2 regions of the Micromonospora sp. C97 genome follow, and region 1 is predicted to be linked to the other one. Evidence: riboswitches for the same ligand, from Rfam matches in the RefSeq annotation. Region 1 holds a riboswitch; the other holds the start of a gene.
The links. A riboswitch is a leader RNA that binds a small molecule or an ion and turns the genes downstream of it on or off. The one in region 1 is predicted to bind cobalamin.
Positions count from the first base shown of each region.

Region 2: it holds a riboswitch for cobalamin, as region 1 does, so the genes downstream of both, KBX26_RS31005 (ribonucleoside-diphosphate reductase subunit alpha) here and cobN (cobaltochelatase subunit CobN) in region 1, are expected to answer to the same signal.

Region 1 covers NZ_JAGPXU010000014.1:77,632-84,772, forward strand. The annotation lists gene ileS (isoleucine--tRNA ligase) at 1-128, opposite strand, end outside; gene KBX26_RS19545 (hypothetical protein) at 407-1,072, opposite strand; gene KBX26_RS19550 (hypothetical protein) at 1,102-1,623, opposite strand; gene KBX26_RS19555 (hypothetical protein) at 1,753-2,472, opposite strand; gene KBX26_RS19560 (RNA polymerase sigma factor) at 2,465-3,037, opposite strand; gene KBX26_RS19565 (hypothetical protein) at 3,174-3,509, shown strand; gene KBX26_RS19570 (MBL fold metallo-hydrolase) at 3,512-4,228, opposite strand; cobalamin riboswitch at 4,570-4,699, shown strand; gene cobN (cobaltochelatase subunit CobN) at 5,012-7,141, shown strand, end outside.
Region 2 covers NZ_JAGPXU010000043.1:5,414-12,554, reverse strand. The annotation lists gene KBX26_RS31005 (ribonucleoside-diphosphate reductase subunit alpha) at 1-2,082, opposite strand, end outside; cobalamin riboswitch at 2,275-2,492, opposite strand; gene KBX26_RS31000 (enolase C-terminal domain-like protein) at 2,780-4,174, shown strand; gene KBX26_RS30995 (FadR/GntR family transcriptional regulator) at 4,182-4,904, shown strand; gene KBX26_RS30990 (aldo/keto reductase) at 4,909-5,928, opposite strand; gene KBX26_RS30985 (ATP-binding cassette domain-containing protein) at 5,925-6,743, opposite strand; gene KBX26_RS30980 (ABC transporter substrate-binding protein) at 6,743-7,141, opposite strand, start outside.

The sequences.
Region 1 (7,141 bases):
GTCTGCTCCAGACTCCGGGTGAACACCGAGTTGGCCTGCCACCACTCGATGACCGCGCGGTCCAGCACCGCGAAGTCGATCTTGGTGGGTAGTGGCACGAATGGCGACTTCGACGGACCGTCCGGCACCGACGCTCTCCCTACACTCCACATCCGCTCACGCGGGCATCAGCTCACTGCCCACGCGGGGACGAAGCGCCGGGCGTATGGCCAGGACTCCGCGGTACCACCCCGCTTGCGCCCCGATGGTGCGGGCGCCGCTCAATTCTGCGACGTGACGTGCCGCTGCGTCCGGTTCTACTGAGGCGGCCAGGCTGCCCGTTCTTCCGGAGGCTCCCCGGTGATGGCCGGATCGGTGCCGATGCCGCCAGCATAGCTGTCCGTGCGCGGGGCTCGTGGCCGGAGTGCTAGCCGTGCGACCAGACGCGCAGCGGGCCGGTGGTGGTGAAGCCCGCGCGAAGCGCCGGTGACAGGTCCTGGGTGGTTTCGTAGCCGACCAGCGGCGCGTCGGGCACTGTGGCGCACACCGCGCGCCAGACGTCGTGGGCGGTGCCGGTGCGGGTGAACAGGTTGGAGACGCCGTACGGGCCGTCCCCGCTGAGCACCGCTCCACCGGTGAGCTCGCCCCGATCGTCGTGGCGGGCGAGCACCAGCACCCGCGGGTCGGCCAGGAGCGCGGGGCGGAACAGGGCCCCACCGCCGTGTGCCTCCGCCCAGGACGCCAGGTCGTCGGGGGTGCTGACCCGGTCGAGGGGCGCGTCGGCCGGCGGGGCGGCCGGTTGCCGCTGGATCCACTGCGCGTCGAAGAGCACCCGGAAGCCGTACCCGGACAGGTCGAGATCGGCGAAGCTGTCCTTCACCGTCGCGCCGGGCCCCGCGTCCAACCGCGCCAGCAGGGCCTCGGCGTCGACGCCCGGTCGCAGGGTGACCGCGTCCGGGTACCACTGTGGCGACCGGCGCGGGACCGACCAGGCGTCGGCGTCGGTACGGCCGGGCAGCCCGTGGCTGCCGCAGACGATGTCGCACCACTCGGCGTTGTTGCGGGCCGCCGCCACCCGCTCGTCGTCCCGCACGCCAGCAGCCTAGGCGGCCCGGGTGCCGCTCACCGCGCGTAGGTCAGGTCCATCGTGTCGGTGTGCCCGGACCAGCTCAGGTCGAGGCGCCAGCAACCGGCCCGCGGCAGGTCGATGATCGACGGACCGGGACCGCCGGGGACCTCCCGGATCACCTGCGTGTCGGTGCCGTCCAACCTCGCGGTGATCACCAGGGTTGCCGGTGCGACCGGGTCTGGCGAGGTCGTGACGGCGCGGGCCACCCAGAGGATCTTGTTGTTCGACCCGTCGTCGCGGACCTGCCGCAGCGGATGGGCGAACAGCACCGCCACGATGTCCCCCTTCGCGCCGAAGACGTGCGGAACCCGCGCGTCCCCGCTGAATCCGGCGTCCGCCCAGTCCGGCAGCGGCCCGGTCTCGACCCGCGAGCCGCAGCCCGTCGCGGCGCTCGCCGTGGTGGCGGCGGTGGTGGCCGTGGTGGCGCTCGCCGTGGCGGCGGTCGTGGCAGCCGGTGCGGCCGACCCGCCGCTGGTCGTGGCCGTGCACCCCGCCAACAGGACCACCGATGACACCAGCGTCAACCTGCCCCGTGAACCCATCCCTGCTCCTCCGGTACACCGGCCGCCACCTCGGGCTGGAACAGACCGGGCGACGGCGAATCGTCGTGTCTTCAGGACACCGCCCGGGCCGGCCCGGTTCCCTCAGCGCAGCGAGCGGGCGATCTCGATCGCCTCGGCCCTGGTGAGGTGGCCCTCCAGCCGGTAGCTCACCTCGTTGTCCTGCCAGATCAGGGTCGAGGCGGCCAGCCGGGCGGTCTCCCGGCGAATCCCACCCGCCCGGTCCACGTAGGACAGCACGTGTGGGCCGTCGACCCACACGGCGAAGTCGCCGTTGACCTGGACCCAGTTCGCGCCCGGCGGCGTGACCTCCTTGTGGAAGGCCAGGTCGAGGTGACCGTCGAACGCGTCGACGCGCAGCGCGCCCCCGTCGTAGAGCAGCGTCGCCACCCGGTACCTGCCGGTGGCGTCCGGATCGGCGACCAGCACCCGCTCGGGTGGGCCCAGCTTCGCCGGCAGGCGGATCGGAAACCGTACCGCCCGCTGCGCCTCGTCCAGGGCGACGACCCGCTGCCCGGGTAACGGCGACGCGGTGGCACCGGGCGGTGTCGGTGCGGGCGCGGTGGCGATGCTGACACCGGCGAAGCGCAGCAGCCCGGTGACAACGTCGGCGATGGCGGCCCGGGTCGGCGGCAACACCGCCACCAGCAGGGTGACGAGCGCCACCGCGGCGAGCGAACGCCACCGGCGCCGCCGGGGCGCGGGCGTGCTGAGTCGTACGCGGACGCGGGCGCTCACGTCGGGCGGATCGGGTGTGTCCAGCCAGGTGGACAGGTCCCGCAGTTCCCGTTCGAGGTCACCCATGTCGGACCTCCTCCCGGTCGAGCAGGGTGCGAAGCTTCGCCAGCGCCCTGGAGGTGCGCGACTTCACAGTGCCCCGGGGCCAGCCCAGCGTCGCCACCGTCTCCTCCTCGCTGAGATCGAGGAAGAACCGGCAGACGATCACCTCGCGGTCGCGTACCGGCAGTTGCCGTAGGGCCCGCACCAGCGACGCCCGGCGCTCCCCGGCGAGGACCGCGCCGACAGCGTCGTCCTCGGCGACCTCGGACGTGGGGTCCGCTGCCGCCGCCCGCAGCACGAGCCCGTCGCGCCGGCCCCGGGAGCGGTGCAGGTTGCGGGTCTCGTTGGCGACGATCGCCAGCAGCCACGACCGGAAGGACGCCTCGCCCCGGTAACGGGACAGCTTCCGGTACGCCTTCACGAACGCCTCCTGGATGACGTCCTCGGAGTCCGAGCCGGCACCGAGCAGCACCGCCGTCCGGTACGCGGACGCGGTGTGCCGGGTGACCAGGAGGTCGTACGCCTCCAGGTCACCGGCGCGAGCACGGGTGACGAGCGCCTCGTCGTCCAGGGCAGCCTCCGTTCGCATCACCCACATGACACCGCCCACCCGCCGCGGGTTCCACAGGGATTTCCGACCCGGATCAGCTCTCTCCCACCGGGCGTGCAGCCTATTGCCAGGAATCGGTGCTGCACTGGAGGGGCGTCGAGGAGAGGGGCGGGGCATGAGCTGGTTCAGTCGCCGGTCACGGGGTGCCGAGACGACCCCGACGAAGCTGGACCGGGAGGCGAACCGCGACGACCTCGCGGCGCTGGAGGCGTTCGTCGCCAGCCGGCGCGGGGTGGAGTTCTACCTGGAGCCGGAGACGACCGCCACGGACACCACGGTCGTGGCGATCGCCCACGACGGCGAGTGGATCCGTCGTCGTACCGGAACGCCCCGCGCGGCCGGGGCCATCGCCCGCAAGCACGCGGTGCCGTTGTACGAGGCGGCGCGCACCGGCTACCCGGAGCGGATGCGGGCGTGGAGTCGGGCCCACCCGGAACGTCACGCCCGCTGAGGTCAGGCGGCCTCGACGGCTGACCGGGCCTGCTCAGCCGTCATCGGCTCGGCGTGGCTGGAGACGTACCACAGGTAGTCGTCCCAGAGCAGTCGGCGGACCAGGTCCAGGTCGGGGCCGTCGTCGGGTCGGCGCAGGTGTGCCGGCGGCGGGTAGAAGCAGTCGCCGAGCAGCATGACGCCCGAGTCCGGCACCAGCACGACCGTCGAATCTGGGGCGTGGCCGCCGCCGACGTGCCGTAACCCGACGCCCACCGACAACTCGTCGACATCGGTGAAGGTCCGGGTTGGCGGCAGGATGGTGAAGTCCGCCCAGGAATCCATCGCACGGGCTCGCGCCCGGAAGCTCGGGCCGAGGCGGGGGTCGGCGCGTACCCGCTCGTCCAGATAGTGGTGACTCCAGGGCCGGGCAGCCTCAGCGCGTAGCAGCGGCACCGCCGTCTCGTGTCCGACGATCTCCACGCCGGGCCAGGCGCAAGCGCCCCAGACGTGGTCCCAGTGGTGGTGGGTGTAGACCAGCCAGCGGGGCCGTGGCAGCCCGGCTGCGGCGAGCGCGGCCTGGATCGCGCGGGCGTGCGTGGGGCTCTGCCCGGCGTCGATCATCACACTGCCGCGCTCGTCGGCCACGACGGCGACGCCGGCCTGGACCGCCTCGGGGTCGGGGTCGCCTGGACAGACCCAGACACGGCCGGCCAGGTGGTGGAACTGTGGGACGGCCATGGTGATCGATCTCCGACATTGATCGCGGTTCGCCGCTGTGGCGGTGCCGATCCTAGGTCAGCACGCCGTCGGGCACCGTCCTGCCGGACGATCGGCGCAGGCCAGGATGGGTTCGGCGGTCCTTTGCTCTGCTGCTCTGTACGCACCGGCGACGCCCCGTGCCTGGTGCACATAGGGCAGCAGAGCAAAGGGCGTCGCGCATCGATCTGGGGCGTCGCGAGGCGCGGAGCCGCATTCACGCCGATCGGCGAGGCTCGATCGGTGGTGTCCGCCTGGTGGGGCTGGACTGGCGTTGACCGGCGGCGCGGGGGTGTGGCAGCATTCGCAGCCTGACGGCAGTGAAGGAAGTCGGTGCGAATCCGACGCGGTCCCGCCACTGTCACCGGGGAGCGATCCCCCCTCGTGAGTCACGGCCGTGTGTCTGCGGTTGGAAGGCCGGGGGAGAGCGTCGATCCGGAAGCCAGGATACTTCGGCCGTCGGGACGTACCCCAGGGCGTGGACACCCGAGGAGGACCCGATGACGCATGGCGTCTCTGTGACCGACGATCACCGTCGCGAACCGAGCGGCGGACGCCCCGCCGCGCCCCGCCCCGGCCGCACTGACGCGCCGGCATCCGCACGCTCCCGCGCCGTTCACCGCTGAGTTCCCCACCGCGCCACCCGTCGCCGTCGGCCCCGCGCCGGTGAGCCGCCCGGGTCGCGGTGCCTGCTGAACCCCGCGCCCATCCCACGTCGCCAGCTCGCATCGGCGAGCGCGTCGACGTTACTTTCCGGAGCCTGCCGTGCGCATCCTGCTGCTCTCCACCGCCGACACCGACCTGCTGGCCGCCCGCGCCAGCGGCGCCGACTACCGGTTGGCCAACCCCGCGCGGGTCACCGTCGACGAGGTGCCCGCCCTGCTCGACGGGGTCGCCCTCGTCGTCGTACGCCTGCTCGGCGGTCGGCAGGCGTGGCCGGACGGCCTCGCCGCGGTGCTCGCGACCGGCGTGCCGACGGTGGTGCTCGGCGGCGAGGCGACACCCGACGCGGAGCTGATGGCCAGCTCCACCGTGCCGTCCGGTGTCGCGACCCAGGCGCTGGCGTACCTGGTCGAGGGCGGCCCGGACAACCTGGGGCAGTTGGCGCGGTTCCTCTCCGACACGGTGCTGCTCACCGGTGAGGGGTTCGCCCCGCCCGCGCGCACCCCGGCGTACGGGGTGCACGGCGCGCACCTGGCCGACCCGTACCGGCCCACAGTGGGGATCGTCTTCTACCGGGCACACGCGTTGGCCGGCAACACCGGCTTCATCGACGTGCTGGTCGAGGCGGTCCGGGCGGCCGGCGGCAACCCGCTGCCGATCTTCTGCGGCTCCCTGCGCGGGCTGACCGCCGACGCCGGCCCGCTCGGGCTCTTCGCCCGCTGTGACGCGCTGCTGGTCACCGTGCTCGCGGCTGGCGGTGCGGTCGCCGCCGACGCCTCCGGCGGCGGCGACGAGGACGCCTGGGACGTCGGCGTCCTGGCCGCCCTGGACGTGCCGATCATCCAGGCGCTCTGTCTCACCAGCACCCGGGCGCAGTGGGCCGACAGCGACGCCGGGCTGTCCCCGTTGGACGCCGCCATGCAGGTGGCCATCCCCGAGTTCGACGGCCGGATCGTCACCGTGCCGTTCTCGTTCAAGCAGATCGACGCCGACGGGCTCTCGGTCTACGCCGCCGACCCCGAGCGGGCCGCCCGGGTCGCCGGGATCGCGGTGCGCCACGCCCGGCTGCGGTACGTGCCGGCCGCCGACAAGCGCGTCGCCGTGGTGCTCAGCTCGTACCCGACGAAGCACTCCCGGGTCGGCAACGCGGTCGGCCTGGACACCCCGGCGTCGGCGGTCCGGTTGTTCGCCGCGCTCGCGGACGCCGGCTACCACCTGGGCGACGGCCCGGTGCCCACCGACGGCGACGCGCTGATCCACGCGCTGATCGCCGCCGGTGGCCACGACGTGGAGTGGCTCACCCCCGAGCAGTTGGCCGGCGCCGAGGCCCGGATACCGGGGCAGACGTACCGGCGTTGGTTCGACCAGGTCCCGGCCGAGCTGCGGGAGCGGATCAGGGAACACTGGGGTGAGCCGCCCGGCGAGCTGTACACCGACGGCGACGACATCGTGCTCGCCGGGCTGCGCTTCGGCAACGTGGTGCTGCTGATCCAGCCGCCGCGCGGCTTCGGGGAGAACCCGATCGCGATCTACCACGACCCGGACCTGCCGCCGAGTCACCACTACCTGGCCGCGTACCGCTGGTTGACCGCGCCGGTCGCGGACGGCGGCTTCGGCGCGGACGCCGTGGTGCACCTGGGCAAGCACGGCACCCTGGAGTGGCTGCCCGGCAAGGGCCTCGGCCTGGCCGCCAACTGCGCGCCCGACGCGGTCCTCGGCGACCTGCCGCTGGTGTACCCGTTCATCGTCAACGACCCCGGTGAGGGCACCCAGGCCAAGCGGCGGGCGCACGCCGTGGTCGTCGACCACCTGGTCCCGCCGATGGCCCGCGCCGAGACCTACGGCGACCTGGCCAAACTGGAGCAACTGCTCGACGAGTACGCCACCGTGCAGGCCCTCGACCCGGCCAAGGTGCCCACCGTGCGGGCCCAGATCTGGGACCTGGTGCGCGCCGCCGAGCTGCACCACGACCTGCACGCCGAGGCGATGCCCGACCCGGACGACTTCGACGACTTCGTGCTGCACCTCGACGGGTACCTCTGCGAGGTCAAGGACGTGCAGATCCGCGACGGGCTGCACATCCTCGCCGACGCGCCCACCGGCGAGGCACTGGTCAACCTGGTCCTGGCGGTGCTGCGCGCCCCGCAGATCTGGGGCGGCGCCCGCGCGCTGCCCGGTCTGCGGCAGGCCCTGGCCGCCGCGTACTCCCTCGACGAGCAGGAACTGCTCGCG
Region 2 (7,141 bases), on a different contig from region 1:
CGGGGCGCGGGCGGCGGCCAGGTCGATCAACGCCCGCTGCGGCAGCTCCCACGCGGTGCGGAACAACTCCCGTACGCCAGCCGGCAGCTCGGCGATGTCCTGCACCGACCCCTCGGCCCGCTTGATCGCCGAACGGATCCGCTCGGTCCACAGACCGCGGGCCTTCAGCTCGCGTACCAGAGCGGTGTTGACCTGGAGGAACTCCCCCGACAGGGTTTCGCGCTTGAACAGGTTGGACACCTGCGGCTCGATGCACTCGTAGCACCCGGCGATCGAGGCGATGGTCGCGGTCGGCGCGACCGCCACCAGCAGTGAGTTACGCAGCCCGTGCGCCTCGACCCGCTCGCGCAGGGCATCCCAGCGGGCCGTCTGCGTACCCTCGACACCCCACAGGTCGGGCTGGAGCTGGCCCCGCGCGGCCCGGGTCTGCGGGTACGCCGGGTGCGCGCCGAAGTCGCGGGCCAGGTCGGCGGAGGTCTCCAGCGCGGTCAGGTACAGCTCCTCGCTGATCCGGGTGGACAGTTCCCGGGCGGCCGGCGAGTCGAAGGGCAGCCGCAGTGCGAAGAAGACGTCCTGCAGGCCCATCAGCCCGAGCCCGACCGGCCGCCAGCGGGGGTTGCTCGCCGCCGCCTGCGCGGTCGGGTAGTAGTTGATGTCGATGACCCGGTCGAGGAAGGTCACCGCGGTCCGCACCGTGGCGCGCAGCCGCTCCCAGTCGATGCCGCCGTCGCCGAGGTGGGCGGCGAGGTTCACCGAGCCCAGGTTGCACACGGCGGTCTCGGCGTCGCTGGACACCTCGACGATCTCGGTGCAGAGGTTGGACAGGTGCACCACGTTGCCCGGCTCGGCGGTCTGGTTGCACAGCCGGTTCGACGCGTCCTTGAAGGTCATCCAGCCGTTGCCGGTCTGGGCCAGGGTGCGCATCATCGTGCCGTACAGCTCCCGCGCCGGGACCTGCCGCACGTACCGGCCCTGCGCCTCGGCCTCCCGGTACGCGGCGTCGAACCGCTCCCCCCACAGGTCGGGCAGCTCGGGCACCTCGTGCGGGTCGAACAGCGACCACACCTCGTCGGCCTCGACCCGGCGCATGAACTCGTCCGGGATCCAGTTGGCCAGGTTCAGGTTGTGGGTGCGCCGGGCATCCTCGCCGGTGTTGTCCCGCAGGTGCAGGAACTCCTCGATGTCCGGGTGCCACGGCTCCAGGTAGACGCAGGCCGCGCCCTTGCGCCGGCCGCCCTGGTTGACCGCCGCCACGCTCGCGTCCAGGGTGCGCAGCCACGGCACGATCCCGTTGGACTGCCCGTTGGTGCCCCGGATCAGCGCGCCGCGGGAGCGGACCCGGGAGTACGCGATGCCGATGCCACCGGCGAACTTGGACAGGTTGGCGACCTGGGCGTACCGGGCGTAGATCGAGTCCAACTCGTCGAGCGGGGAGTCGACCAGGTAGCAGGAGGACATCTGGGTGTGCCGGGTCCCGGAGTTGAACAGGGTCGGTGAGCTGGGCAGGTAGGCCAGGCTGGACATCAGTCGGTAGAAGCCGACCGCCTCGTCCGCCGTACGGGACAGGCCGCAGGCCACCCGCAGCAGCCAGTACTGCGGGGTCTCCAGCACCAGTCGGCTGGTGGGGTGGCGCAGCAGGTACCTGTCGTACACGGTGCGCAGGCCGAAGTACTCGAACCGGCGGTCGCCGTCCGGGTCGACGGCGGCATCGAGGGTCGTGGCGTGTGCGGCGACGAACACGGCGGTGTCGTCACCGATCAGACCCTCGGCGTGGCTGACCCGGATCGCCGCGCTGAACGAGGTGATGCCCTGCCGGCGTACCTCCTTGTCGACGTAGCCGGCCAGCAGCCGCGCGGCAAGGCGGGAGTACTGCGGCTCCTCACCGATCATCTCAGCGGCGGTCTGGATGGAGAGCCGGTCCAGTTCGGCGGTGGTGGCGCCGTCGTAGAGGCCGCTGATGGTGCGGGTGGCCACCCGCATCGGGTCGACGTCGGTCAGGTCGTCGGCCCACCGCTCCACCGCCCGGACGATCTTGTTCACGTCCACGGGTTCGGTCGCGCCGTCGCGCTTGCGGACCCGCATGGGCGTCCGCCGCGCGGGCGTGTCGGCGCCGGCCGGGACTACCTGGGTGACTGTCACCACTCGCTCCTCGGAGTTCGAGACCTGGTGGCCCGGACGCGAGGAGACAGACACCGACGGACGCCACGCCGGCGCGGCGTGGGATCAGGTGGCGTCAGCCGTCCCACGCGGCCTCGGACCGCCGCGCACCCGGGTTCGGGTACGCGGCGCGCTGGCAGGTCTTCGGACTCGCGGGCACTACCGGGCTCGCCGGTCTCCTAGTGGCCGTCGCTTCCCAGGCCGATGGGTGGCCCAGTGCTGATGACGGCGGTCGTTCCCACTCACCGCTGCGGGACAGTCCCGGATTTCCACCGGGTTCCCTGTTGCCTCGACCGCGCCGGATGAGCGGCCGAACCAGCTGCGCTCGACACCATATATAGGGACGGAGCCGTTGTCACACCCCACATGTCGGTTTCGGGCGTGTCGGCGGCCAGCGCGGTGACCACCGTCACCACCCGGACCGCGCGCGCCACGCCGCAGGGCGCCGGCAACGGAGGCACCATTCTCCGCGCCGGTGTCGACAGTGGCCAGTGGGTCGACAGCCGACACAAACATCATATGTCTGGGTGTCCCTAGTGATCGACAACGTTGACGCGCTCAACGAGCCGTCCGTATACTCCCAGTGATCATCTGATCTTTAGCCTAGCCGGGCGAGGAGCGCATGCCGCAGATCACTGCCGTCACCGTCGAGGACGTCCGCTTCCCCACCTCCCTGACCGCTGACGGGTCAGACGCCATGAACAAGGACGGCGACTACTCGGCGGCCTACGTCGTGCTGCACACCGACGGCGTCGACGGCGCGGGCGCGCCGCTCGCGGGGCACGGGCTGACCTTCACCATCGGCCGTGGCAACGACATCGTCGCGGCGGCGGCGGTCCACCAGGCACAGCGCCTCGTGGGCCTGGACGTGGCGACGATGGCGGCGGACATGGGCGCTGTCTACCGCCTCCTGACCTCCGACTCGCAGCTGCGCTGGCTCGGCCCCGAGAAGGGCGTCGTCCACCTGTCGCTGGCGGCCGTGCTGAACGCGTCGTGGGACCTGGCCGCCCGGGTCGCCGACAAGCCACTGTGGCGACTGCTCGTCGACATGTCCCCCGAGCAACTCGTCGACATCGCGGACCTGCGCTACCTCTCCGACGCCCTGACCCGGGACGAGGCGCTGGCCATCCTGCGCGCCAAGGAGAGCACGAAGGCCGCCCGCCTCGCCGAACTCGACCGGACCGGCTACCCCGCCTACACCACCTCGGCGGGCTGGCTCGGCTACGGCGACGACAAGCTGCGCCGGCTGTGCCAGGAGGCGGTGGACAGCGGCTACGGCTACGTCAAGCTCAAGGTCGGCGCCAACCTCGACGACGACATCCGCCGCTGCGCGATCGCCCGGGAGATCCTCGGCCCGGACCGCAACCTGATGATCGACGCCAACCAGGTGTGGGATGTCGGCCAGGCCATCGAGTGGGTCAGCGCCCTCGCCCGGTTCAAGCCGCTCTGGATCGAGGAGCCGACCAGCCCCGACGACATCCTCGGCCACGCCGCCGTCCGCCGTGCCGTCGCTCCGATCGGCGTGGCCACCGGCGAGCACTGCCACAACCGGGTGATGTTCAAGCAGCTGTTCCAGGCCGAGGCCATCGATTTCTGCCAGCTCGACACCGGCAGGTTGGCCAGCATCAACGAGATCGTCGCCGTGCTGCTGCTCGCCGCGAAGTTCGACATCCCGGTGTGCCCCCACGCCGGCGGAGTCGGGCTGTGCGAGATGGTCCAACACGTCTCGGTGCTCGACTACGTGGCGATCTCGGGGGATCTCACCAACCGGGTCACCGAGTTCGTCGACCACCTGCACGAACACTTCACCGACCCGTGCATCATCCGTGACACCGGCTCGGGAAGCGGATACGTCCTGCCCAGCCAGCCCGGCTACTCCACCCGGATGCGTCAGGAGTCGGTCACGCTCTACCGGTTTCCCGACGGCCACTACTGGGCCGCGGCAGACCCGACTACCGTGTCATCTCCGGAGGCGTACGTGATCGCGGGTGGACAGGCCACCCCCGTCGGCCGCTAGGGGAAGCATGTCTCGCACAGACGAAGTGGTCAACGGCATCAAACGGATGATCCTCGAAGGGCAGTTCAGGCCCGGTGACCGGCTGCCCGTCGAGAAGGACCTCGCCGAGTCGCTCGGCGTCTCACGGGGCTCGCTGCGCGAGGGGATGTCCGCGCTGTCGATCCTCGGCATCGTCAACATCCGCCAGGGCGACGGCACCTACGTCACCAACCTCGACGCCCCGCAACTGCTGGCCCCGATGGGTTTCGTGGTCGACTTCCAGGGCCAGGGCGACCCGCGGCACATCCACACCGTCCGGCGACTGCTGGAGTGCGAGGCCGCCCGCTTGGCGGCCACCAGGATCACCGACGAGGCGTTGGCTCAGGCGGGGGACCTGCTCGACGAGGCGGCCCGGCTGGTCGGCCAGTCGCCGCAGGACCACGAGCGGATCATGGAGATCGACATCGCCTTCCACCGGATCATCGCGGTGCACGCCGAGAATCCGGTGCTCGTCGGCCTGATCGAGGCCTTCGCCGGGCGCACGATCCGCGGCCGGCTCTGGCGCAGCCTGCACGAGGAGGGCGCGGACCTGCGGACCCACGACGAACATGTGGCGATCCTGAAGGCCCTCGTGGCGCGCGACCCGGAGCGGGCCCGCACCCGGATGGCCAACCACCTGATCGGTGTGGAGGAGTCGTTGCAGGGGTTGCCCGACGACGCCGACGCGAACATCGAGACGGCCCGCTCGTGACCGCTCACGACTGCACGTCGAGCAGCCCTTCGTCGTACAGGGCCGCCCAGAGCTGATCGGGGACGTCGACGTCGGCTCGGCGCAGGGTCTCGGTCACCTGGGCCTCGTCACGCATGCCGACCACCGTCGACACCACGGCCGGGTGGCGACGGACGAACGCCAACGCCGCCTGGGGCAACGTGACGCCGTACGCCTGGCAGACCCGCGCTATCCGACGGGCCTGGTCGATCACCTCCGCCGGCGCCTGCCGGTAGTCGTAGACGGCGTCGGTCGGCGGCATGTCCCGGGCCAGCAACCCGGAGTTGTAGACCCCGGCGACCACCACATCGACGTGGCGTTCCTGCGCGGCGGGCAGCAGGTCGGTCAACGCGCCCTGCTCCAGCAGCGTGTACCGGCCGGCGCACATCACCACGTCCACGTCGGTCTCCGCCACGAACCGGGCCAGCATCGCGGACTGGTTCATGCCGGCACCGACGGCACCGATCACGCCCTGCTCGCGCAGCTCCACCAACGCCGGAACCGCCTTGTACGCGGCCTGCTTCCAGTGCTCGTCCGGATCATGCAGATACACCACGTCGATCCGGTCCAGGCCGGTGCGCCGAAGGCTCGCCTCCAACGAACGGCGCACGCCGTCGCGGCTGAAGTCCCAGACCCGGCGATGATCGGCCGGAACGTCGAAACCCTCCGGGTCCCGTCGGTGCGCCGCCTCCGGTGACGGCACGAGCAGCCGGCCGACCTTCGTCGACACCACGTACTCGTCGCGCGGGCGGGAGCGCAGGGCGGCACCCAACCGCCGCTCCGACAGGCCCAGCCCGTAGTGCGGCGCCGTGTCGAAGTACCGGATGCCGCCCGCCCAGGCGGTGTCCACTGCGGCGGCGAACTGCTCATCCGACGTCGCCCGGTACAGGTTGCCGCCCTGCGCGGCACCGAAGCCCAGCGGGCTCAGCCGCAGCGGCGACCCGCCGGCGGCCCAGCCCGCCCAACGGGTGCGACCGCGCGCACCCCGGCGCACGGCCGCCGTCACCGCTCACGCCGATCCACACTGGTGCTGCCGGTCATCGCCGCGACCAGGTCGTCGGTGGTGACCTCGTCGGCGCGCAGCTGGGCGGCCCGCTGACCGAGGCGCAGCACCTCGACACGGTCGGCGATGTCGAGCACCTGCGGCATGTTGTGGCTCACCAGCACCACCGACATGCCGGCGTCGCGGGCTCGCCGGACCACGTCGAGCACCCGCCCGGTCTGGACCACGCCCAGCGCCGCGGTGGGCTCGTCGAGGATGACCACGTTGGTCGCCCAGATGATGGCGCGGGCGACCGCCACGCACTGCCGCTGCCCACCGGAGAGCATGGCGATCGGGGTGGTCACCCGGGGAATCCGTACGCCCAGTTCGTCGAGGGCGGCGGCGGCACCCTGCCGCATGGCGCGCTTGTCCAGCAGGCCGAGCCGACCGAGCGGCCCGGAGCGCAGGATCTCCCGGCCGAGATACAGGTTGGCGGCCACGCTCAGGTCGTCGGCGACGGCGAGATCCTGGTAGACGGTCTCCACCCCGGCCCGGCGGGCATCGACCGGGGTGGAGAACCGGACGGGACGGCCGCCGATCAGGATCTCGCCCTCGTCCGGCGGATGCACACCGGACAGGGTCTTGATCAGGGTGCTCTTTCCGGCACCGTTGTCACCGATCAACGCGACGACCTCGCCCCGGCGGACGGTGAAGTCGGCCCCCCGCAACGCCTCGACGTGCCCGAACCGCTTGACGATGCCGCGGGCCTCGAGGACCGGCGGTTCCTCGTCGGTGGGTTGCTGGGCGTTGTCGGCGGTGGCCGTGGGAATGCCTCCCATCACTGCACCGGCGGGTTGGCGCAGCTGGGCTCGAGCACCGCCTTGATCTCCGCCGAGTCGATGTTCTCCTTGGTGACGAACGTGACGCCGGTGTCGGCCGACGCCAGCGGCGCCTTGTCCCGGAGGTGCTTGACCATCTTGTCGACGCCGAAGTAGCCCATCTTGAACGGGTTCTGCACGACCAGCGCCGAGATCTGGCCGTTGCGCACCCCGGCGATCTCGTCCGGGGCCGCGTCCCAGCCGATGATGACCACCTTGCCGGACTTGCCGGCCGCCTGGATGGCCTGCGCGGCGCCGAGCACGCTCGGCTCGTTGGCGGCGAAGACGCCAGCCAGTTTGGGGTTGGCGGTGAGGATGTTCTCGGTGACCCGGCGGGCCTCGTTGACGTCGCTCTTGCT